Pirellula sp. SH-Sr6A: one gene and its partner. The protein of the gene in region 1 interacts with the protein of each later gene in a pairwise test. Links are inferred from orthologs where the notes say so. Each region holds a gene or a part of one and is shown on either strand. Other genes may lie near its edges.

What was found.
Region 2: the proteins of VN12_RS10210 (region 1) and VN12_RS23725 interact in binary tests that used the Escherichia coli proteins (3 or more experiments, as listed by UniProt). The link is inferred for Pirellula sp. SH-Sr6A from one-to-one orthologs.

What each region holds. Positions count from the first base shown.
Region 1 is NZ_CP011272.1:2,592,788-2,603,548, reverse strand. The notes cover bases 5,285-8,230. They hold VN12_RS10210 (PTS sugar transporter subunit IIA), read left to right. Parts: upstream 5,285-6,492; coding sequence 6,493-6,969; downstream 6,970-8,230. Other genes in these bases: ptsP (phosphoenolpyruvate--protein phosphotransferase), read left to right, coding at 7,367-8,230; VN12_RS10205 (HPr family phosphocarrier protein), read left to right, coding at 6,975-7,268; hpf (ribosome hibernation-promoting factor, HPF/YfiA family), read left to right, coding at 6,029-6,361; VN12_RS10220 (hypothetical protein), read left to right, coding at 5,462-5,905; VN12_RS10225 (hypothetical protein), read left to right, coding at 5,285-5,401. Also shown: ribH (6,7-dimethyl-8-ribityllumazine synthase), read right to left, coding at 1-402; transcription termination factor Rho, read right to left, coding at 446-1,702; VN12_RS10245 (glycosyltransferase family 2 protein), read right to left, coding at 2,167-2,793; VN12_RS10240 (hypothetical protein), read left to right, coding at 2,792-2,995; VN12_RS10235 (undecaprenyl-phosphate glucose phosphotransferase), read left to right, coding at 3,055-4,455; VN12_RS10230 (NUDIX domain-containing protein), read left to right, coding at 4,458-5,033; more of VN12_RS10225, read left to right, coding at 5,138-5,284; more of ptsP, read left to right, coding at 8,231-9,115; VN12_RS10195 (ribonuclease E/G), read left to right, coding at 9,240-10,761. UniProt on the Escherichia coli protein: Seems to have a role in regulating nitrogen assimilation.
Region 2 is NZ_CP011272.1:6,081,470-6,092,608, reverse strand. What follows is about bases 4,909-8,232. They hold VN12_RS23725 (sensor histidine kinase), read left to right. Parts: upstream 4,909-5,308; coding sequence 5,309-8,032; downstream 8,033-8,232. Other genes in these bases: VN12_RS23720 (response regulator), read left to right, coding at 8,037-8,232; VN12_RS23730 (potassium-transporting ATPase subunit C), read left to right, coding at 4,909-5,312. Outside these bases: VN12_RS23750 (hypothetical protein), read right to left, coding at 185-562; VN12_RS26930 (potassium-transporting ATPase subunit F), read left to right, coding at 697-777; potassium-transporting ATPase subunit KdpA, read left to right, coding at 793-2,466; potassium-transporting ATPase subunit KdpB, read left to right, coding at 2,498-4,603; more of VN12_RS23730, read left to right, coding at 4,632-4,908; more of VN12_RS23720, read left to right, coding at 8,233-8,756; VN12_RS23715 (Rrf2 family transcriptional regulator), read left to right, coding at 9,143-9,616; VN12_RS23710 (class I SAM-dependent methyltransferase), read left to right, coding at 9,727-10,500; VN12_RS23705 (cytochrome-c peroxidase), read left to right, coding at 10,772-11,139. UniProt on the Escherichia coli protein: Member of the two-component regulatory system KdpD/KdpE involved in the regulation of the kdp operon. KdpD may function as a membrane-associated protein kinase that phosphorylates KdpE in response to environmental signals.

The DNA of each region.
Region 1 (10,761 bases):
ACTTCGTTGGATGGCTTGTTCCAAGCTATTCACGGTGAGGAGGCCGAACGCGACGGGTTTGTTGTGGTCCAAGGAGAGTTGCATGAGTGCCATGCTCACGGCTCGGTTGATGTGTTGGTCATGGGTCGTTTCCCCGCGAATGACAGCGCCGAGGGCGATGGCGCCGCGGCAGGTCCGCTCGCCGAGGAGTTGCTGGACTCCGAAGGGGAGTTCCCATGCTCCTGGCACCGGGACGATCAAGATGTCTTCATCTTTGATTCCCGCTTCCAGGAGGGTGCTGACGGCTCCGTCTCTCAGTTTGCCGGTAATGTGATCGTTGTATTCAGAAACGACGATGGCGATGCGATGCGCTTCGATGCCTTGGGTGTTCACGCTATGTGCGAGATCAAGTGTTTGTGGCATAGCTTGGACTCAGGGTTCGATAGATACGAATGGGGGGAGGGATTTACGGGCGAATACCGAGCAGGAACTCTGCGTTGGATTTCGTCTTTTGCATCTTCTGAACGAGTTGCTCCATCGCATCGGTCGGGCTTAATTGCGAGAGGGTTTTTCTCAAGAGGGAGACTCGCTGGTACTCTTCCGGGTCGAGCAACGCTTCTTCCCTTCGCGTTCCGGATGCGTTGATATCGATTGCAGGCCAAACGCGCCGATCGACTAAGGCGCGATCGAGAACGATTTCCATGTTCCCGGTTCCTTTGAACTCTTCAAAGATGACATCGTCCATCTTGCTACCGGTTCCGACCAGCGCGGTAGCGATGATGGTCAAGGAGCCACCTTCTTCCACTTTGCGAGCCGCTCCAAAAAACGACTTGGGTTTTTGCATGGCATTGGCATCCAAGCCGCCGCTGAGGAGTTTACCGCTTTGCGAACATTCGCCGTTCCAGGCGCGTGCAAGGCGTGTGATCGAGTCGAGGAAGATCACCACATCGATGCCATCTTCCACCAATCGCTTTGCCTTCTCGAGGACCATCTGGCTGACTTGGATGTGTCGGGAGCCGGGCTCGTCGAAGGTGCTGCTAACGACTTCGCATTTCGGGCCACGGACTTCGCGTTGCATATCGGTGACTTCCTCCGGCCGCTCATCGATCAAAAGGATGATGACGTAGGCGTTCGGATAATTCGCCAGGACGGCTTTGGAGAGCTTTTGAAGCAGGACCGTTTTGCCCGCGCGCGGCGGGGAGACGATCAAGCCGCGTTGTCCAAAGCCGATGGGGGCGATGAGATCGACGACGCGAGTCTCGATTATTTCAGGCGTGGTTTCCAGAACGATCCGCTTGTTCGGATGCAATGGGGTGAGCGAGTCGAAGGGTTTGCGGGATTTGGCTTCGTTGGGATTGCGATGGTTGATGGCTTCCACGCGGAGCAACGCGAAGTAGCGTTCGTTCTCTTTAGGAGGACGAATCTGACCGGAAATTGTCATCCCGGTGCTCAGGCCAAAGCGTCGAATCTGAGAAGGGGATATGTAGATATCGTCGGTGCAAGAGACGTAATGGTGGCTCGAAGATCGCAAGAATCCGAACCCATCGTTGAGGATCTCCAGGGTACCTTCACCATAGAGGATGCCGGAGGAGAGGAGTTTTGCCTTGAGGACTTGATAAATCAATTCCTGTCGATCGAGCGATTCGGGGTTGCCGAGTTTCTCGCTTCGAGCCAAATCGAGGATGGCCTCGGTCGGCATCTGTTGCAAGGTTGCAAAATCGATAGCGGACTGGGATCCGCTGCTGGGCTGCGCGTGTCTTCGGTCTTTGTACAGTTCCTCGGAAAGGGACAAAGGCTCCGCATCCCGTGGGGAGGAAGTAGAGCGCAGGGGAACCGACCTGGGAGAAGGGGTTCCGTTTTGATCGTGACCGTTCATGAAAAGTTAAACGAGGTCCGCTTGGTTCAACAACAGGCCGCACTCGGGGAGCGAATGGAGCAAAGCGACTGAACGCCAGCAGATGGACGATGGGAGGGGAGGTAAGAAGAGAGAGTAGAGCGAACCGCTCGACCGCCTGATTATAGGTCTAGCGATGTCGTTTGATCAACGGAACAAGCCCGAAAACCTCAGGCATTCCGGAGCGAAATCCCAAGGTTTTTCGAATGTTGCCTCCGAGGAAATCGGTGGCGTTCCGCATTGTCATTGCCGCAAAACGGCAGAACGTCCCGTTGCGGCGGTGTAAGGCGATGTTACGGGGCCTTGATCGTCTTCGCCACTGAATCGCCAGAGGGTTGGATAAATTTCGGGCCCGAGATACGCCGGTGGGACTGGTGGGTAACCTCGAGATCCTCGAGTGAATCCCGTATTTCGGAGAGACCTTTGACACCATCCCGCCTCATCATTTGGAGGCCGCCGGACACGGTTCGTGTTTGGGGCCAATTGTCTTCCAGCCGTTTGCCCCAATCGTGCAGTCGTTGAAGGAGTTGTTGGTCGACGCGTCGCACGCGCGTCGCGGCTCTCGCGATGACAAGTTGTTCGTCTTTGCGCAGCTTCCAAAGGTGCAAAACCTCTTCGAGGTCGATCGGCTCGTACGATTGGTGGAGGAAGATGAATTCGCCGCGAGCTCGGTGCAGGACCGATTCGGACCCTTGCACCGGCCCGACGACCGATTGCTTTCGCACCACTTCCAGTTGCGGGTAGCGCCGACGCAATTCGTCCAGGATCTCGGGGGTAGCGTCGGTCGATGCGTCGTCGACGGCGATCAATTGCACGTCTCGGCTCAGTTCGCATAGCCATTCCAGAAGTCGCTCGATCTGGGATTGGATTTCACTCTGACGATCTTTGACTGGGAAAATGATGCTCAGAGAGTCTCTCATGCAACTATCAATTCTCAAGAGGGATGGCGACGGGGGAACCGGGTGCGGCGACTCGTCGGATCATCGGATTGAAAGCATTCGCAAGTGGAAGGGCCGCGAAGGAATTCTGTTTATGCCGGATGTAGCAATTGTCCCGGTTTGTTCTGCAGGCCCACCTCCGGAAACCGAGAAATGGAGATGCGTGTTCGGGGCTGCGACCTAACAGATAGTAGCGATCGTCGCCCATCGCACAGCTATCAGCCCCTTACGCGAGACGTTGTTATGAGTGCATTTGCCATTCGCCCTACCCGGTCGTTTGTCCCGGTTCTGCTCCACATGCTGGACTCGATTCTTCTTTGCATCTCCCTGCCATTGGTTCAGTGGCTGACAAACAAACCGATCAATGAGCTCACGGCGATTGTCAGTCTGGTATCGTGCATCGCCTTGTTCGTGATCGGCGAGTTATGCGGTTACTATCGCCGGAGCGGTGGTCAGTCCGCAAACAGCGAAGTGGCGTTAGGGACCATCGCATGGATTATCACGTTCGTCTCCATCCTATTGGTTGGCGTCTTCACCAAGCAGATCGACACCTTTGCTCGTTCCAGCATGGTTGCTTGGTTCTTTGTCGGGGGTCTTCTGTTGCTGTGCAGCCATATGGTCGTGCGAGCAGCCATGGAGTATTTGTGTAAACTCGGAGTTGGCGTTCGGCGGACAGCCATCATCGGGGCGAATCGATTGGGATATGACATTGCGCGCAATGCCATACGATCGGCTGATAGCGGATTGCGGATCGTAGGTTTCTATGACGATCGGGGTGCGGAGCGACGGCAAGACCACGAGCAGGATTTGCCCGACTATTGCGGTACGACAGCCGAATTGATGGCGAGTACCCAGCGTGGCGAAATCGATGTCGTGTTGATTGCATTGCCCATGCGCGCCGAGAAACGGATTCAAGATCTGCTCGATGTCTTTGGAAACACCACTGCGTCGGTCTATATCGTGCCCGACTTTTTTGTTTTCGAATTGCTCCACTCGCGCTGGACCCAAGTCGGCGGATTGCCCGTAGTCAGTGTTTTTGAGACCCCCATGTATGGGGTAGACGGGTGGGTCAAGCGAGCGCTCGATTTGAGTGTGAGTTTGATCGGTGTCATTCTGATTTCTCCCATTCTCTTGATCTGTGCCTTGCTGGTTCGCTTTACCTCCCAGGGGCCTGTCTTCTTTCGTCAGAAGCGGTACGGTCTGGATGGCAAGGAAATACTGGTGTGGAAGTTTCGATCGATGTTTACTTGTGACAACGGTTCGGTGGTGAAGCAGGCGACGAAAGATGACCCTCGTGTCACTCCGGTCGGTCGCATCCTGCGACGCACGTCGCTCGACGAATTGCCACAGTTATTCAATGTGATCGATGGCTCGATGTCTTTGGTCGGGCCTAGACCCCACGCCAATGCGCACAATGAGCACTACAGAAAGCTGATTCGCGGCTATATGATGCGACACAAGGTCAAGCCAGGAATCACCGGCTTGGCGCAGGTCGAAGGGAGTCGCGGAGAGACCGACACCATTGAAAAGATGGAGGCTCGCATCGCGTTGGATCACCGCTACATTCGCGAGTGGTCACTTTGGCTGGACATCAAATTGATCTTAAAAACTTTTCGAGTCGTACTGCGACAGGATGCTTATTGAACATGTCGTTGCACCCACGCGACCAACACGGGCCTTGGCAAATCATTGCACGGCATGCTGTTTACCAGGATCCTTGGATGTCCGTGCGCAAGGACGACGTTATACGCCCCGACGGGTTGCTGGGGACTTATTCCACGGTCCGTATCAAGCCGGGTGTGTGTGTGATACCCATGGATCGCGATGGCTCGATTTACTTGACCCAAGAATTCCATTACGCCGTCGGTCGGGACACGATCGAAGGGATTAGTGGTGGGATCGAAGACGGGGAGTCGGCCGAGGAGGCCGCATTGCGGGAGCTTCAAGAAGAAGTGGGAGTGCAAGCCGAGCGATTGCAGCACTTGGGCTGGGTGGATCCTTTGACATCCGCCTTGTCCTCCCCGACGCAGCTTTTTTGCGCGACGGAGCTCCGAATGGTGGAGGCTTCACCGGAGGGTACCGAGCAAATCCAGCGAATTCAAGTCTCGTTGGAGCGAGGAATTCAGATGGTGATGGAGAGCGAGATCACCCACGGTCCGACTTGCACGGCCATTTTAAAAATGGCGATGTTGCGAAATTCAGGAGCGATCCCAGCAGGTTGATTCGGAGCGTCGACTGGAATCTCGCGTCGTAGGCAACCAATTGGTAGGATGCTCGCTGGTTTCCAGCAATCGATTCTGAAGGCGCAAAGGGATCCATGATGGCGATGGAATCGGAATCTAGTCTGAACCCACCGGAATCCTCGGCGAAGATGCGTCTCGCGGAGGGGCAAGAAGTGAATCTCGGCTGCGGCACGTTGATTCTAATCGCATTGATCGTCTTGATATTCAGTCGGAGCAAGACGGGAGATTTGGAGCGAGAGATCGAAGGGTTGCGAACGGAAATCCGCGAACTCAAGACGGCCGTCGAGGGTCAAAGTGTTCGGCTTCAAGAGTTGCAGAACACGCTGACCAAGCCGAAGGCCGAATAGTCCATTGGATCGATCGACGCGAGGCATCCTTTGGGGATCGAAATCGAGAGGAAGGAATCCATGACCTCGTTTCTGTGTGCCCTCCTTCACCGACCGCGGGGGCTTTTGGTTTTGGATGCTGTGGGGGCGTTGAACACGTCTTTGGCAACCTACTTTTTGCTCGGCGCCGAGCGATGGAAGACGGGGCTGCCGATTGGGATCCTGACTGCGATGTCATTGGCTGCGTTGGGATTCGCAATCTGGGATATGGTTTCGCTCCTGGGGGTTATTGAGGCCCGTGTTGGGCTACGTGTTATTTCCGGCGCGAACCTCCTTTACTGCTTCATGGCGGTTGTGCTGTTGGTGATTTACCGGAGCGACGTCACGTGGGAGGGCGTGGGGTATTTCGGATTGGAAATTGCGGTGATTTTGCCATTAGCGGTATGGGAGTGGATTGTCGCGGGGCGGAAAACGGCGACCGCCTCGGACTGTGGCATTAGTTTTTTTCATTCGACGGAAGGGTAGTCTGTACGGGGATTTGTTAGGTGCATGCAAAAGGGTTACAATTCGGCCGTTCGGGCATAGACCTTAGGGTGAGTGCTCGGCAGCCTTTGTCCTCTTATTGCTCGAGCCCATCGGAGTTTCCCCGTGCAAGTCAACGTTTCCGCTCGTCATGGTCACCTCAAAGCAGAAGATCAAGCGATCATTGTCGAGAAGGTGGAGAAGGTTCGGCGCCTCTTCGACCGCATCAACGCGATCGAAGTCACCGTCGACTTGGAGCATTTGGACAAGCCGTCGGTCGAAATCAACGTTTCCGCAGAACATGCACCTGATTTCGTCGCTTCCGCACAATCTCAAACGATTTTGGCCGCTTTGGACTTGACGATTGGCAAGGTGGAACAGCAAATTCGGAAACACAAAGAAAAGGTGACGGAGCACAAAGCCACTGGAGTCAAGCACTCCAATGGCGAGACCGTCTAACACCAGCTCGTTCGATCCCCGGTCGCGAGGAAAGCCGATTGGCGATGCCTCGCGGTTGGAATATTTATAGTTTCGTATTTTTGGCCAGCTCCCTTCGGAGTTGTGTGAGCGATTGAAGGATTTCTAGGTCCATGAAGTTTTCTGCATTTATTTCCCCCAAGGCCATTCGGGCTCAGCTCTCGGCGACAAGCAAAGAAGGGGTGATCTCCGAGTTGGTCGACGCGTTGGTCGAAGCGGGTGAGATCAAAGAAGCGGATCGAGGCGATATCGTCAAAGCGATCATGAAGCGCGAGGAGTTGGGGAGCACTGGGATCGGTCGCGGCGTGGCCGTCCCTCACACGAAGCATGCCAGTGTGGAGAAGTTGGTTGGGACGGTCGGTGTCAGCGAGACCGGTCTCGACTTCGAGTCGCTCGATGGCCACGACGCATCCTTGTTCTTTTTGCTCGTTTCCCCTCCGGATCGTCCTGGAGATCACTTGCGAGCTCTCGAGAACATCTCGCGTCAATTGCGCGATGACACCTTTTGTCGGTTTCTTCGTCAATCGAAGAGACCTGAAGACATTCTTCAGTTGCTCGAAGAGGCGGACAGTAACCAGTTCGGTACTTGATAGCCATGAGTGCGGCGATTCAACATTGCGTAGTAGTTGTTAAAAACCCCGAAGGGCTGCATATGCGTCCTGCGGATAAACTGGTGCGCACGGCGGCTTCCTTTCAGTGTCAAATCGAGCTGGAGCGGGCTGGGCAAGTCGCGGACTGCCGGAGCATTCTCAGTCTTCTCACGTTGGCAGCAACGCAGGGTAGCGAGTTGATTCTGCGTGCTCAGGGGCCCGATGCGGATCAAGCCGTGCAGGCGATCAGTCATCTCTTTGAATCCCAATTCGACGAACCATCTGCTGCACCAGGCTAATGTGCTTCGTCGGTCCTGAAACCATCCATGCGATAAGGCGTTGCGTCTGCGAGAAATGACTTTTCTCTTGGTCCATTCCAACACACGAGCGGCACAGAATGCTTGAACTGCAAGGTATCGCTGTATCGCCTGGCGTTGCCTTCGGGCGTGCGTTGGTTTTCGACCGAGAGGGATATCGCATCACCCGATGCTTGGTGAAGCCAGGGGAGTACGAGTCCGAATGGAATCGTCTCATCGAAGCGGTCCGGGTGGCCAAGACCAAATTGGAATCCAATCAGCTGTCGACCGCCGCGACCTTGGGCGATCATCTCGGCGGAATTTTCTCGGCCCAGCAGCAGATTCTTCTCGATCCTCACCTCCAATCGGAGCTGGAGAATCTCATTCGGAAGAAGTCTTACTCCGCCGAATATGCAGTGAGCGAGGTTTTCACTCGGTACGCGGCTGCCTTTCGCAAATCTCCCAGCAGTTTTCTCGCCGAGCGCGCCAATGACGTGCGGGATGTCGAGCGTCTTTTGTTGGAGCATTTGACGGGTCAGCCGATGGCCACCTTAACGCAGTTGCCGCACGAGGCGATCGTCGTCAGTCACGACTTGACTCCAGGGGAAACGGCAGCCTTCGATCGCTCTAAAGTTCTTGGTATTTGCACCGAGGCGGGGGGGCCAGGGGGGCATACGGCGATCGTGGCGCGAGGGATGGAAATTCCCGCGGTCGTCGGGGTAGGCAATTTCCTGCACAACATTCGAAGCGGCGATGAAGTCATCATTGATGGGCACTTGGGACGCATCATCGTGTCGCCCGATGCCTCGACCCGCGATCGGTATCTCGAACGACGGTTGTTTCGGCAGTCGATCGCGACCCAGTTGGAAGAAATCCGAGACTTGCCCGCCAGCACCAGCGATGGAGTGCGTATTGAGTTGATGGCGAACGTGGAGTTCCCTCATGAGGCAGCAGCGTGCATCGCGCGCGGCGCCGATGGGGTGGGTCTCTATCGAACCGAGTTCCTCTACTTGGGGCACTCCAATGAACCGAGTGAAGAGGAGCATTACCAAGCGTATGCACGCGTCGTGCGCGATATGCAAAATCGTCCCGTCGTCATTCGCACCCTCGACCTGGGTGCGGACAAGATGGGGATGACTCATTTGACAGAGCCCGAGAACAATCCGTTCTTGGGATTGCGAAGCATTCGTTTGAGCCTTCGAAATCCAGCCCTCTTCCGGATTCAGGCCAGGGCGATTCTTCGGGCTGCTTGTTTGGGAGACGTGCGAGTCATGTTTCCCATGATCACGACGCTCGATGAATTGCGAAGCGCTCGCTTTCTGTTGCGTTCGGTCGCCGAGGACTTAGCGTCCGAAGGCGACTATATCCCTTGTGCCGTGCAAGTCGGGATGATGGTCGAAGTCCCAGCGGCAGTACTGATGTTGGACCGGTTCATCGAAGAGATCGACTTTGTCAGCATCGGAACCAATGACTTGACCCAGTACACCCTCGCGGTAGATCGAAGCAATGAATCGGTTGCAGACCTCTACCAAGCATGCGATCCCGCCGTGCTTCGACTGATTCAGCGAACGCAGCAAATCGCATCCGAGAACCATAAATCGACGAGTGTTTGCGGTGAAATGAGCAATAACCCTGCTTACGCACTGCTCCTCGCCGGAATGGGAATTCGCACGTTGAGCATCGCCCCTGCGGCGATTCCCATCCTCAAGAAAGCGATCCGATCGGTGACGATCGGGCAATGCGAAGCGATGGCATGGAGAGCATTGCGTCTCTCCACGGCGCGCGAAGTAGACGCTTTCTTAATGAATCAATTAGCCGGGCTCGTGCCCGAAATCGTTTTGCAAGCCTAACGATCCAAGTACAACCATTTGAAATTTGACGCTTCGATGTCGCTCCTCCATAAGCGATCGACAAGACGCCGAGGACAAGAATCCAACTGGATACACTCGCGATGCTCTTTTCAAGGACGAAGCGATGGAAAGGAACCAAGCCTCGATGAAAAAGGAAATGCTGATCAATGTCTCCCAAATGGAGGAGTGCCGCATTGCCCTGCTGGAAGACGGAGTTCTGGAAGAACTCTACACCGAACGGACCAGCCAAAACAATTGGGTAGGGAACATCTACAAAGGGAAAATCGTCAATATCGAACCGAGCATCCAAGCTGCCTTCGTCGACTTCGGCGTCGGACGCAACGGATTCCTCCATATCAGCGATATCGAACCGCAATACTTCCGCCAAGCTGGCTACGATCCCGATGAGATCATGGATGGCCATTATCCGGGCGTGGACGATGAACAGGACGAAGAAGCCGAAGAAGAATCGTCCGAACAAGGAAAACGGAACGGACGTCATTCGCGACAGCGCGGCGGAAAACTCCGCAGCGGTCGACCTCGGTTCAAGCCGCCGATCCAAGAAATCTTCAAACGAGGTGACGAGGTTCTGGTGCAAGTCATCAAAGAGGGGATCGGCACCAAAGGCCCTACTCTCTCGACCTACATCAGTATCCCAGGCCGTTATCTCGTTCTGATGCCCGCCCTCGGGCGAGTCGGCGTCAGCCGCAAGATCGAAGACGAAGACGAGCGACGCAAGCTGCGAAGCATGATGCTCGAACTGCAACTCCCCAAGGGGGTCGGCTTCATCGTACGCACCGCCGGCCAAGAACGGACTCGCAAAGAATTGTCCCGAGACGTTGCGTACCTCCTCCGATTGTGGAAGGTGATTGTCAAGCGGATCAAGAGCACGCCAGCTCCCTGCGATGTCTACGAAGAAAGCGACATCATGATCCGAACGATTCGCGATACCTTCACCGATGACATCGACACATTGATCATCGACGAAGAAAACGCGTACAACCGAGCCAAAGAGTTTCTGGAGCTTGTCATGCCCCGCTTTGCCGATCGTCTTCAGAAGTACGATCGCAAAGAACCTCTCTTCCACCATTACAAATTGGAGCAGGAGATCGCTCGGATCCACCAGCGTGTGGTTCCGCTCAAGGGTGGTGGCTCGATCGTGATCGACCAAACCGAAGCGCTCGTCGCGGTCGACGTGAACAGCGGTAATTTCCGTGGAGGAGAGGAGAACGCGGAGGAAAACGCGTACCACCTCAACGTCGCGGCTGCCAAGGAAATCGCGAGACAGTTGCGTCTCCGCGACTTGGGGGGGGTCATCGTCAATGACTTCATCGATATGCGAAGAGAAAGCCATCGGCGCAAAGTGGAGAAGACGTTGCGCGACGCGATGAAACGCGATCGAGCGAGGACCAAGATCCTACGCACCAGTCCGTTTGGATTGATCGAGATGACACGGCAACGTATTCGCCCCAGTTTCAAGCGAAGCGTTTACGAGGATTGTCCTTGCTGCCGAGGCCGATCGCTGGTGAAGACAGCCGAAAGCATGTCGATCGAAGTAACTCGGTTGATCATGATGGCTTGCCAGATGTCGAATGCTGCCCGGGTGGTCGTCAAAGTCAGTGAGAACGTTGCCGCGTATCTCAACA
Region 2 (11,139 bases), 3.5 Mb from region 1 along the record:
TGCGTTTTGGATGGGTGTTCCCTGCGACCCGTATCTTACCATTTTTCGTTGGTCGCGGATCTTCAGTGCCGGACGGCGCGATCTTCGGCCCGGCGATCGGATTGAAGTGCAGTTATCATGGAGAGAAACGACTGCATCGATACCTTGTACATCAGGGTAGGCAGGCGACGAACCCTTTTTGAAATCAAGAAAAAAGAAATCCTTCACCACCATTGTGTAGAACACCGAACAGACCGGACTGCAGGTAGGGAGATGCTGGGGCGTCGAGTTCAGGGCGAAACTCGGGCGATCCGATTGTTTCTACGAGGTGGATGGTGTGTTGCATGAGGTCGTAGACGCCTGACGGCTGATAAGAGGGATGGGACCGGACGCAAACGCCCGCCAGCGGATTGGTGGACGGATGGAACCGCAAGGTGACGTGAAGCGGTGGATGGTGGCGGGAGAAGGAAACGATGGCTAGAAATGCGCCGAGCGAGGAGATTTGCTTAAGGGTAATGGGCCCCGTCTTGATAAAACTTTGATACCTCCGCAGACGCTTTTGATGCGCGCTTAATATCGACATGGCGATACTTCTTCTCAGTTTCTCGTACTGAAGGAGTTCGCAATGCCGACGCTAACCATGTTCCTGATCGCGACCTGTGGGTTCGCACTTCTCTGGTCACTGATCCACTGGATCGAACGATCGCGAGGTGCCCTATGAATGCCATCGTCATTTTGGTGGTTGTTCTGTCATTCGTCTATCTGACCTACGCGATGTTACGCCCTGAGAAGTTTTAGGAGAACGTGATCGTCATGAATACTTGGATTCCATTTGTTCTGATATTGGGCATGGCAGTCGCGATGGCTTGGCCGCTGTCTCGTTACATGCAATGGGCGTTCGATTCCCAGAGCCCCTCACCATTTATTCGACGCTGGCATCACTGGCTCGACTTGGGGCTGGGGCGAATCGATCTGTCTACTACAGGCACTTGGTCTGGCTATTGTCGTAGTATGCTCGTGTTCAACTACGGGATGTTCGTGCTCGTTTACGCTGTACTCTCGTTTCAAGACTACTTGCCCCTCAACCCAGATAAGAAAGTTGGCTTAGAGCCAACGCTCGCGTTTAACACAGCGATTTCGTTTGTCACCAATACGAACCTTCAGCATTACTCCGGTGAAGTCGCCTTAAGTTACTTCTCGCAACTATCTCTTATGTGGTTGCAATTCGTTTCGGCAGCCACTGGTCTCGCAGTGCTCGTGGCGGTTGCACGGGTCATGGCGGGCGCGAAGATTATGGGGGATTTCTATCGTGACGTGGCTACAGCTTCGTTTCTGGTTCTCTTACCCTTGGCAATCGTTGTGGCATTGTGTTTGGCTGTCAGTGGCGTGCCGATGGCATTGGCTGGTGCAGTGGAGGCAACGACGCTCGAAGGAGCGACACAGACCATTGCCCGCGGTCCAGTGGCTGCCTTTGTGGCAATCAAACAATTAGGCACCAACGGCGGTGGTTTTTTTGGCACAAATAGTACGCATCCATTGGAGAATCCGACTTTCTGGACCAACGTCATCAGCAACTTTTCCATCATTTTGATCCCAATGGCTAGTGTATGGATGTTTGGGCGCGTCACCGGACGCTTACGTCACTCGCATGCAGTCTTTGGAGTGATGCTAATCCTGTTCGTTGGATTCATCGCGTACGCGAGCATCTGTGAGCAGCAGTCGACAAAGGCTTTGGATAGCCTGCCCATTGCATCATCAAGCAATTTGGAAGGCAAAGAACTTCGATTTGGAACGTTAGCTGGACCTGTCTGGGCGGTATCAACGACTTCGACATCAAACGGTTCAGTCAATGCTATGCATGACAGCCTAAATCCTATGACTAGCATCGCTCCGTTGACCGGCATGTGGCTCAACGTGGAGTTCGGTGGTGTGGGCGTTGGTATGTTGAATATGTTCATGTTCATTGTTATGTCGGTGTTCTTGGCTGGCATGATGGTGGGGCGAACCCCTGAGTATCTTGCTAGGAAGATTGAAGCCTTTGAGATCAAGTTAGCTTTGCTAACGATTCTGTCCCATCCGCTGTTTATTCTGGGGGGAACAGCTCTTTTCGCTGCTACAGCATGGGGTAGGGGCACAATCAGCAATCCAGGCAGCCACGGCCTGACCCAAATTTTTTACGAGTTCAGCTCAGCCGCAGCCAACAACGGATCAGGCTTCGAAGGACTTGCAGACAACACACCGCCTTGGAACATTGCTACCGGTCTTGTGATGTTGTTCGCTCGCTTCATCCCGATCATCGCACCGCTGGCGATCGCCGGATCGCTCAGTAGCAAGCGGGCGACGCCTGAGGGCGCAGGCACCTTCCGTACTGACTCATGGTTGTTTTGTGTCATTCTGCTTGGAACGGTGTTGATAGTTGGAGCGCTCTTGTTCTTGCCGCTCGCCGTCTTGGGACCGATCGCCGAGCAATTGCAGACTGCTCAATAAACCATCGCAATCAACAATTGGAGTGAAAAAGATGTCTACCGTCTCCGTCGAGCCGAGCTCGAGCCAACCCAGTTCAGGTCAACCGGGACAACCTTCCCATCGACCAAGACCAGAACTGTTTAACTGGAGCATGCTCGTTCCCTCTATCTTCAGATCGTTCGAGATGCTCAACCCCGTGCGCATGGCCAAAAACCCAGTGATGTTCATCGCTGAGGTTGGAGCTGCGTTAACGACTTTGATCACGGCCGAAGCCATCTTTGCAGGAGGAGAGGCCGCTTCGTACTTCTTGGGATTGACCGTCATTCTCTGGTTTACCGTGTTGTTCGCAAATTTTGCAGAGTCGGTTGCAGAAGCCCGTGGGCGAGCTCAAGCTGCTAGTTTGCGCTCCGCTCGCAAAGATGTGACGGCGAATAAAGTAGCGGAGATCGCAGGACGTGTTATCGATGAAGTGCCGGCCTCCACGCTAAAGGTTGGAGATTACGTAGTAGTTCGTCCAGGCGAAACGATTCCGGCTGACGGCGAAGTTGTGCAAGGGATTGCGCTCGTTGACGAGAGTGCCGTCACTGGCGAGAGCGCTCCGGTAATTCGCGAGAGCGGCGGAGACCGGAGCGCTGTGACGGGCGGAACGCGAGTGGTCTCAGATCACATCGTCGTAAAAGTTACCGCCAAGCCAGGGGAAAGCTTTCTGGATCGCATGATCGCGATGGTGGAAGGGGCTAATCGCAGCAAGACACCCAACGAGATTGCGCTCACGATTCTGCTGGCAGGATTAACCATGGTGTTTCTGTTGGTCTGCGTAACGCTGTATCCCATAGCTACCTACTTTAACGTCACGATCGATATTCCTACTCTGGTGGCTCTGTTGGTTTGTTTGATTCCAACCACAATCGGCGCGTTGCTTGCCGCTATTGGGATCGCTGGTATCGCGAGACTTAGCCAAGCGAACGTGATGGCGATGTCGGGACGTGCTGTAGAAGCAGCCGGTGATGTGGACGTGTTGCTACTCGACAAAACGGGAACGATAACGCTGGGAAATCGTCAAGCCGCCGAGTTCATCCCCGCACCTGGAATCGACGAGAAGCGTCTGGCGACGGTCGCCCAGCTTGCTTCCTTGGCAGACGAAACAGCCGAAGGCCGCAGTATTGTTATTCTCGCGAAGAACCAATACAGTCTTCGGGGGCAATCACTCGAGGAAATGGCTGCCGAGGTTGTGCCATTTAGCGCTCGGACTCGAATGAGCGGACTCAATCTCGAAGGTCGCGTCATTCGTAAAGGTGCGGTCGATGCGATCGCAAACCACCTAGCGGCGCACGGTAGGGAACTGCCGCGCGAAGTGAAGTCAGAAGCCGAATGCATTGCAAAAGCGGGAGGGACGCCGCTCGTCGTCGCTGAGAATGATCAAGCCCTAGGTGTTGTCTATTTGAAAGATATCGTGAAGGGGGGAATCAAAGAGCGATTCATCGAACTGCGGCGAATGGGGATCAAGACGGTCATGATCACCGGCGACAACCCACTTACAGCCGCAGCGATTGCAGCAGAAGCGGGCGTTGACGATTACCTAGCAGAAGCGACACCTGAGGCGAAATTGGAACTGATCCGCCGTTACCAAAGCGAGGGGCATATGGTGGCCATGACCGGCGACGGGACCAACGACGCGCCCGCACTTGCTCAAGCCGATGTGGCCGTTGCGATGAACTCGGGAACGCAGGCAGCGAAAGAGGCTGGAAATATGGTTGACTTGGACTCTAATCCGACCAAGTTGATCGATGTTGTCGCGACGGGAAAGCAGATGCTGATGACTCGCGGTGCACTGACAACGTTCAGTATCGCGAATGATGTCGCCAAATACTTTGCGATCATTCCCGCGGTATTCATGAGTGCCATGCCACACCTAGCACCCCTCAATATTATGGGGTTAGCGACTCCCAGGAGTGCCATTCTCGCTGCCGTTATCTTCAATGCAGTGATCATACCGCTACTTATTCCTATCGCCATCAAGGGTGTGAAGTATCGTCCTATCGGAGCAGACGCACTGCTAGGAACGAACCTGCTTGTCTACGGGCTCGGCGGATTGATTGTTCCCTTTGTTGGTATCAAAGCCATCGATTGGATGTTGGTTGCGGTGGGTTGGATTTAAAATTTATCAACTTGAAGGAGAGAATAGGGTGTTTACTGAATTCATTCGTGCGCTTCGGCTGACAGGGCTGACAATCAGCGTTTGTGTTATCGCATACACGGCTCTGGTGCTTGCGGCTGCAACTGTGATTGCGCCAGAGAAACGCCTCGGCAGTTTGGTTTATGGGAGCGACGGAAAAGTCGTCGGTTCTCGACTAGTGGCGCAGAAGTTCTCCCGCCCCGAGTACTTATGGCCCAGACCATCGGCAGTCGATTACAATGCTGCGGGTGCGGGCGGAAGTAATATGTCGCCTACCAATCCTGATATTCGCAAACGGGCGAAAGCGATACTATCGAATTACGCCTTGAAAAATGGGGCTACGATCCCTGCTGATTTGGTCACGGCGTCAGGGTCAGGATTGGACCCCCATATAAGCCTTGCGGCCGCCCTGATTCAAGCAGACCGAATAGCCATGAGCCGACAGGTAGACATTTCCATCCTCCAAGATCTATTGCAAAGGCAGGCAGCTTCTGAGTTGACCAATACCGCAGCTCCCGAGGGGTTCGTCAACGTTTTCGAGTTCAATTTGATGCTGGATTCGATCCATCAACCGAAACGCGTTAGTTCCCGGTTTGGTGATTTGTCAGTTGCTGCAACTTTGTTGGAGAGGGTACCTGACGCTGACACGCTCCCGCTGGTTGCAACGGAAGATGTGGATCGGACGCGATGAACGAGCAAGAGCGACCGACGCCCGAGCAGATGCTGGCTCGAATTCGTTCGGATTCCGATGCAGCTCCATTCGCATCCTCGGCAGGCAAGTTGCGATTGTTCCTGGGCTATGCGGCCGGTGTAGGCAAGACCTATGCAATGCTTCAAGCTGCTCAGGCGATGAAGCGGGAGGGGCGTGACGTTGTGCTTGGATACATTGAGCCACATGCTCGCCCCGAGACTCAGGTCTTAACGGAAGGGCTCAAAGTATTGCCCCCACTAGAAGTTTCATACCGCGGTTCGATACTACGGGAATTTGATTTAGATACGGCGCTGGCCAGCAAGCCTGAGTTCATTCTGGTGGATGAGCTTGCTCATACTAACGCAATGGGTGGGCGTCACGCGAAGCGCTGGCAGGATGTGGAAGAACTACTCGCAGCAGGAATAAATGTCCTTTCAACTCTGAACGTACAGCATATCGAGTCGCTGAATAATGTCATTGCTGAAATTAGTGGAGTCCAGGTCCGCGAAACGGTGCCAGATTCCGTTCTGGAGCGGGCTGATGAGGTTACGCTTATCGACGTTTCCCCCGACGATCTCTTGGAGCGTTTACGCCAAGGGAAAATCTATGTTCCCACACAAGCCGCGTTCGCGCTAGAAAAGTTTTTTCGCAAGCATAACCTCGTGGCACTTCGGGAGTTGGCGTTACGACACGCTGCCGACCGAGTGCACGAAGACGTAGAAATCGCGAGGCTCGGAAGTGCAAGCAATCGTCCTTGGCCAACCAATGAGCGATTGCTGGTTTGTGTTGGTCCGAGTCCATCGTCAGCCAAAGTGGTGCGAGCAGCCAAACGGCTTGCGGATCGTCTTCAATCGCCCTGGATTGCATTGCATATTGAGTCGTCGGCTGCCGCTCGATGGAGCGACGGCGATCGCCAGCAGCTCCATCGCAATTTGAAGCTTGCCGAAAGCCTAGGTGGCGAAATCGTTCAGGCATCCGGTGACGATGTTAGCCAAGCGTTGATCGCGTACGCTTCGAGTCGCAATGTAACGAAGATTGTGGTTGGCAAGACAGGTGATACCGGGCATCACTGGTGGTCTCGCGCAGCGTCGTTGGTCGATCGATTGCTCCGCGACAGCGGCAATATGGACGTCGTTGTGGTTCGAGGTCTCGACGAAGCGCAAGACGCCAGCCCGGGTTGGCACCCAAACACGTCTCATGGTAACGTTTGGACTTGGCTTGAGGCGGGCTGCTACACGATTGTTGCGACCATCATTACGCTATTGATGAATCAAGTTGGGTTTTCAGAAGTCAACTTGGTGATGGTTTACTTGCTTTCGGTCGTAGCGACTGCAGCAAGGCTTGGAAGACTGCCTTCGATTTTTTCCGCCATCGCGTCGGTGTTGGCTTTTGATTTCCTGTTCACGCCACCTCACTACCGGATAACGGTCTACGATAGCCAGTACTTGGTCACTTTTGCCGTGATGTTGATCGTCGGCCTACTGGCCAGCTCTCTTACTGCTCGAATTCGAAATCAAGCGGAAATAGCCCGTCGAAATGAACGGAGGGCCGAGGCGCTTTATCGACTTAGTCGTCGGTTAGCCAATACCGCTAGAACAACGGATTTGTTGCGGGAAACGGAACAAATCATCGCGGAAGTCTTCGACGCACACACGGTGATTTATTTGCCTGACAAAGATCGCCAGGTACGCCCCATGCTGGGACATGCCGCCAGCTTTGCAGCGAGCGCGAAAGAGTTTGCGACAGCACAGTGGGTGCTGGACCATAACGATCCTGCCGGTGCTGGAACAAATACATTGCCCAGTTCCGAAGCGTTCTATATCCCACTCTCTACCCCTGACAACGTGGCTGGAGTGATGGCGATCCAGTCGTCGAAACCCAATCAACAAATTTCGATCGATGCGAAGCAGCTACTAGAGACGTATGCAACACAGATTGCGTTCGCGATCGAACGCAACAATTTGACAGAGAGGTCGCAGCGAGCTGAATTGGAGTCCGAGACAGAAAAACTGCGCAGTTCCCTTTTGAGCGCAGTCTCGCACGATCTTCGGACCCCCCTGGCGGCAATAGCTGGTGCCGCGAGCAGTCTCGATGCGAATATTCAAAGAGAGTCACTCGACGCTGGGAATCACGCATTGCTGGAGACAATCGTCGATGAGTCGCAACGGCTGACACGGTTGGTCGAAAACCTGCTGCACATGACCCGCTTATCAAGCGGTAACATCCAGATCCATCGACAGTGGTTGCCCGTCGAGGAAGTGATCGGTTCGGCGTTGCACCGGCTCAATCCCGTTTTGGAAGGTCGGGAGATCAAAGTGCAAATGGAAGGAGATATGCCACTCATTCATGGTGATGAGATTCTTCTGGAGACGCTACTCGTCAATCTGCTCGACAATGCGTTGAAATACTCGCCAAATCAGACGCCAATCGAAATCAAGAGCGAACAGGTCAACGATGGTATTGCCATCGAAGTTGCTGATCGCGGGAGTGGTATACGGCCAGGGGATGAGATTAAAATCTTCGAAAAATTCAATCGAGGGTCGGGCCCGAATATAGATCGTCGGGGCACAGGATTAGGCTTGGCCATTTGCGAGGCGATTGTACATGCCCACAAGGGTACAATCACGGCGAGAAACCGCGGAGGCGGCGGGGCGGTGATACGCTTTACCATTCCGCACGATTCCATTCCTCCCCGCATCACTCAGGACTTCGACGAGTAAAGTAATGGCTGACTCCAGTGCCCCGGTTATCGTCGTGATTGAGGATGAAGCTCCGATTCAGAAGTTCCTCACGGCTTCACTTCAAGTGGAGGGATTTCGTGTCGTGGCAGCAACCACGGCTAAAGATGGCTTGCGTCTCCTAACCCAGGAGCACCCCGCGATTGCGTTGCTGGATCTTGGATTGCCTGACTCGGATGGCATCACTGTCATTGAGTCGGTTCGCAGCTGGTCCACGATTCCGATCATCGTTCTGTCAGCGCGAGGCGAAGAGAAGAGCAAGATTCAGGCATTGGATGCCGGTGCAGATGACTATCTCACTAAGCCCTTCGGAGTTGGCGAGTTGCTTGCGAGGATACGTAGCGCGTTACGTCGTTCGATGCGTCCTCCGGGCGCAGATCAAGACCATACTTTTCACTTTGGCCAAGTCCATGGTGATCTAGCAACACGACAAGTGTTTGTTGACCAGACCGAAGTAAAGCTCACGAAGATTGAGTTTGATCTGCTTGCGATACTGGTTCGCAATTGCGGTCGAGTCCTGACTCACCAGTATCTTCTGAAGGAAGTGTGGGGGCCTGGCTCGGCTAATGAGCCACACTATGTTCGCGTATTCATGGCCAATCTGCGAAAGAAACTCGAACCCAATCCGAGTCGGCCGCAGTTCCTGCTCACGGAGCAGGGAATTGGGTATCGATTGCGCACTCCGACTTCGTTGTCGGAAAAGTAGCCAATGCGTTCCTGAACACTCCTGATGCGGGGCAACGTGTTAAGGATGGTCTGATTGGGTGATGTGCAATGGGTTTCTGTGCTGTTGGAGTGGAGGCACGACAAATTCGGATACCGTGCTGCGAGGGGAGAGATCCTCTAATGCTGGCCCGACACGTTCTCCGCGCGGGCGACAGTGGTTTCAAACCTCGTCTCGGGCTTTAGTAGTCCGTAGTACGACTCCCGATTCTTTGAGTAGGTTGACCGCGGATGTTGACCGCGGAGGTTGTTGGGGCGAGGGATCGTTCCCTGTTTTTGCCGCTTTTATCTTGATCGCCAAGCCATCGACGCACATACCTGCAGCAACGACTCTTGACGAAACCGGAGTCACGCAATAACATAAGTTGCATGAGACGCGACAGCAAGCTTTCCGGTGTACTTCACATCCTTCTGCACATGGCGGAGCGCGATGGGCCGGTGACGTCTGAAGATCTTTCCCGAATGATGGATACCAATCCCGTTGTGGTGCGCCGGATCATGGCGGGGCTTCGGGATCAGGGGTACGTTCAATCGGAAAAAGGGCACGGTGGCGGTTGGACCCTTTCATGCGATTTCGCCAAGGTGACTTTGAAAGATATCTACGACGCGGTTGGGAGTCCGTCGCTGCTTGCGATCGGCAATCGAACCGATGCTCCTAAATGTCTTGTGGAGCAGGCTGTCAACGCAGCGCTTCAACAATCATTCGACGATGCGGAAAGGATACTGCTGAGCAGGTTGGGTAATGTCACATTGGCCGAATTGAGTGCTGATTGTCGAGCGAGGATCGAATCGAGAGGTGGTGCCAAGCGAACCAAAACGAATTGGCATCGTGCTTCGGAGTAATTCGGAGCTTCACCGTGACGGACAAACACCTCATTTATCTCTGTTGATCTCGGCAGGTTGCATTTCCGAAACCGCGAGAGCATTCCATTTACCGAACGAGTCGTGAATCGATGAGAAGGTTTCAAGTCGTAATTCTATTGTCCGTATGGGTTTTGAATCATACAGGTTGCAGCCGAAAGGAAGATGTCGCCGTGGAAAAGTCGAAGATAAACACAACGCTCCATCAGGAGCTGGCGCACGAAGCCAAATCCACTCGAGACGAGTCCAGCTCTCATGAAAACCGACATGCGGATCATCGGCATGCTTTTGCCAATCCAAAGGAGCTTGCCAAGAAATGGAATGATCCCACTCGTGACGAATGGCAGCATCCCGAGCAGATTATTGGAGCTTTATCGTTGGAATCGGGACAGACAGTCGCCGACATAGGAGCAGGGACGGGGTACATGGTGGCGCATTTGAGCAAAGTTGTGGGGCAAGACGGTACGGTGATCGCCGTGGACGCAGAATCCGCGATAATCGGTTATCTGACCGACCATATGACTCAACTTGGCCCGGCCAAAATCGTACCGAATAAGGTCGGATTCCATGATCCTGAGTTGGCACCTGCAAGTGTCGATGCGGTTGTAACGCTCGACACCTGGCATCACGTGGCGGGTCAAGAAGCTTACGCTCAGAAGGTTTATAACGGATTGAGACCAGGTGGACGTTTCGTAGTTGTGGATTATGCGATTGATGCCGAAACGGGCCCACCGAAAGAGATGCGATTGTCGCCAGATGATGTAATCGTGCAGCTAGAAAAGGGCGGATTTAGGGCAGAGGTTGTGTCGGAAACAATGCCACGCCACTATATGGTTGTTGGAGTCAAGGACAAGAAACTCGAGTAGGAGATTCGGGGTGATTCGATAAGATGGGGATGGATGGAAACCCGTATTGCAATTTCGAATGGCGGGCGGCCCTCGGGTGAAAACTTTACGAGCTACGGCGTCCGGGTTAGCGCCAAGTGACAGTCTCGCTTGAGAATTTTTCTCCTAGTATTGGCCTTTTGAGTTGCCTAAAGAAGAGAGAATGCAATCGGTTGCGGCGTCACCGATAAGGACACGATCCAGCCGTCGATTGCCCGTTAGATCGCAAATCACTTTGTGAGGAGATAGCTAGATGACGAAGGTTCTGGGTGCCTGGATGATTCTGGTGAGTGGAATGCGATGGGATACGTTCACGGTTTTCTGTCGAGTCGCAGGAGTTCTGGTCATCGCGTCTGCTAGCGCGATGGCTCAAGATGAAGCCGACAAACTCCATGAAAGAGCCAAATCGATGTTCGGGGCGGTGGACGAATCGCCTGACGATCAGATGGAACGCCCCATTGTGGAGCTCGGCCACCGCTTGTTCTGGGATGAACGATTGTCTTCCAACGGTAAAGTGGCGTGTGCCAATTGCCACACAACTTCGGCTTGGGGGGCTGATTCGGCGCAATTCTCTTTGGATGCGAAGGGCAAGCGGACAAAACGCAACTCACAGACCGTTTT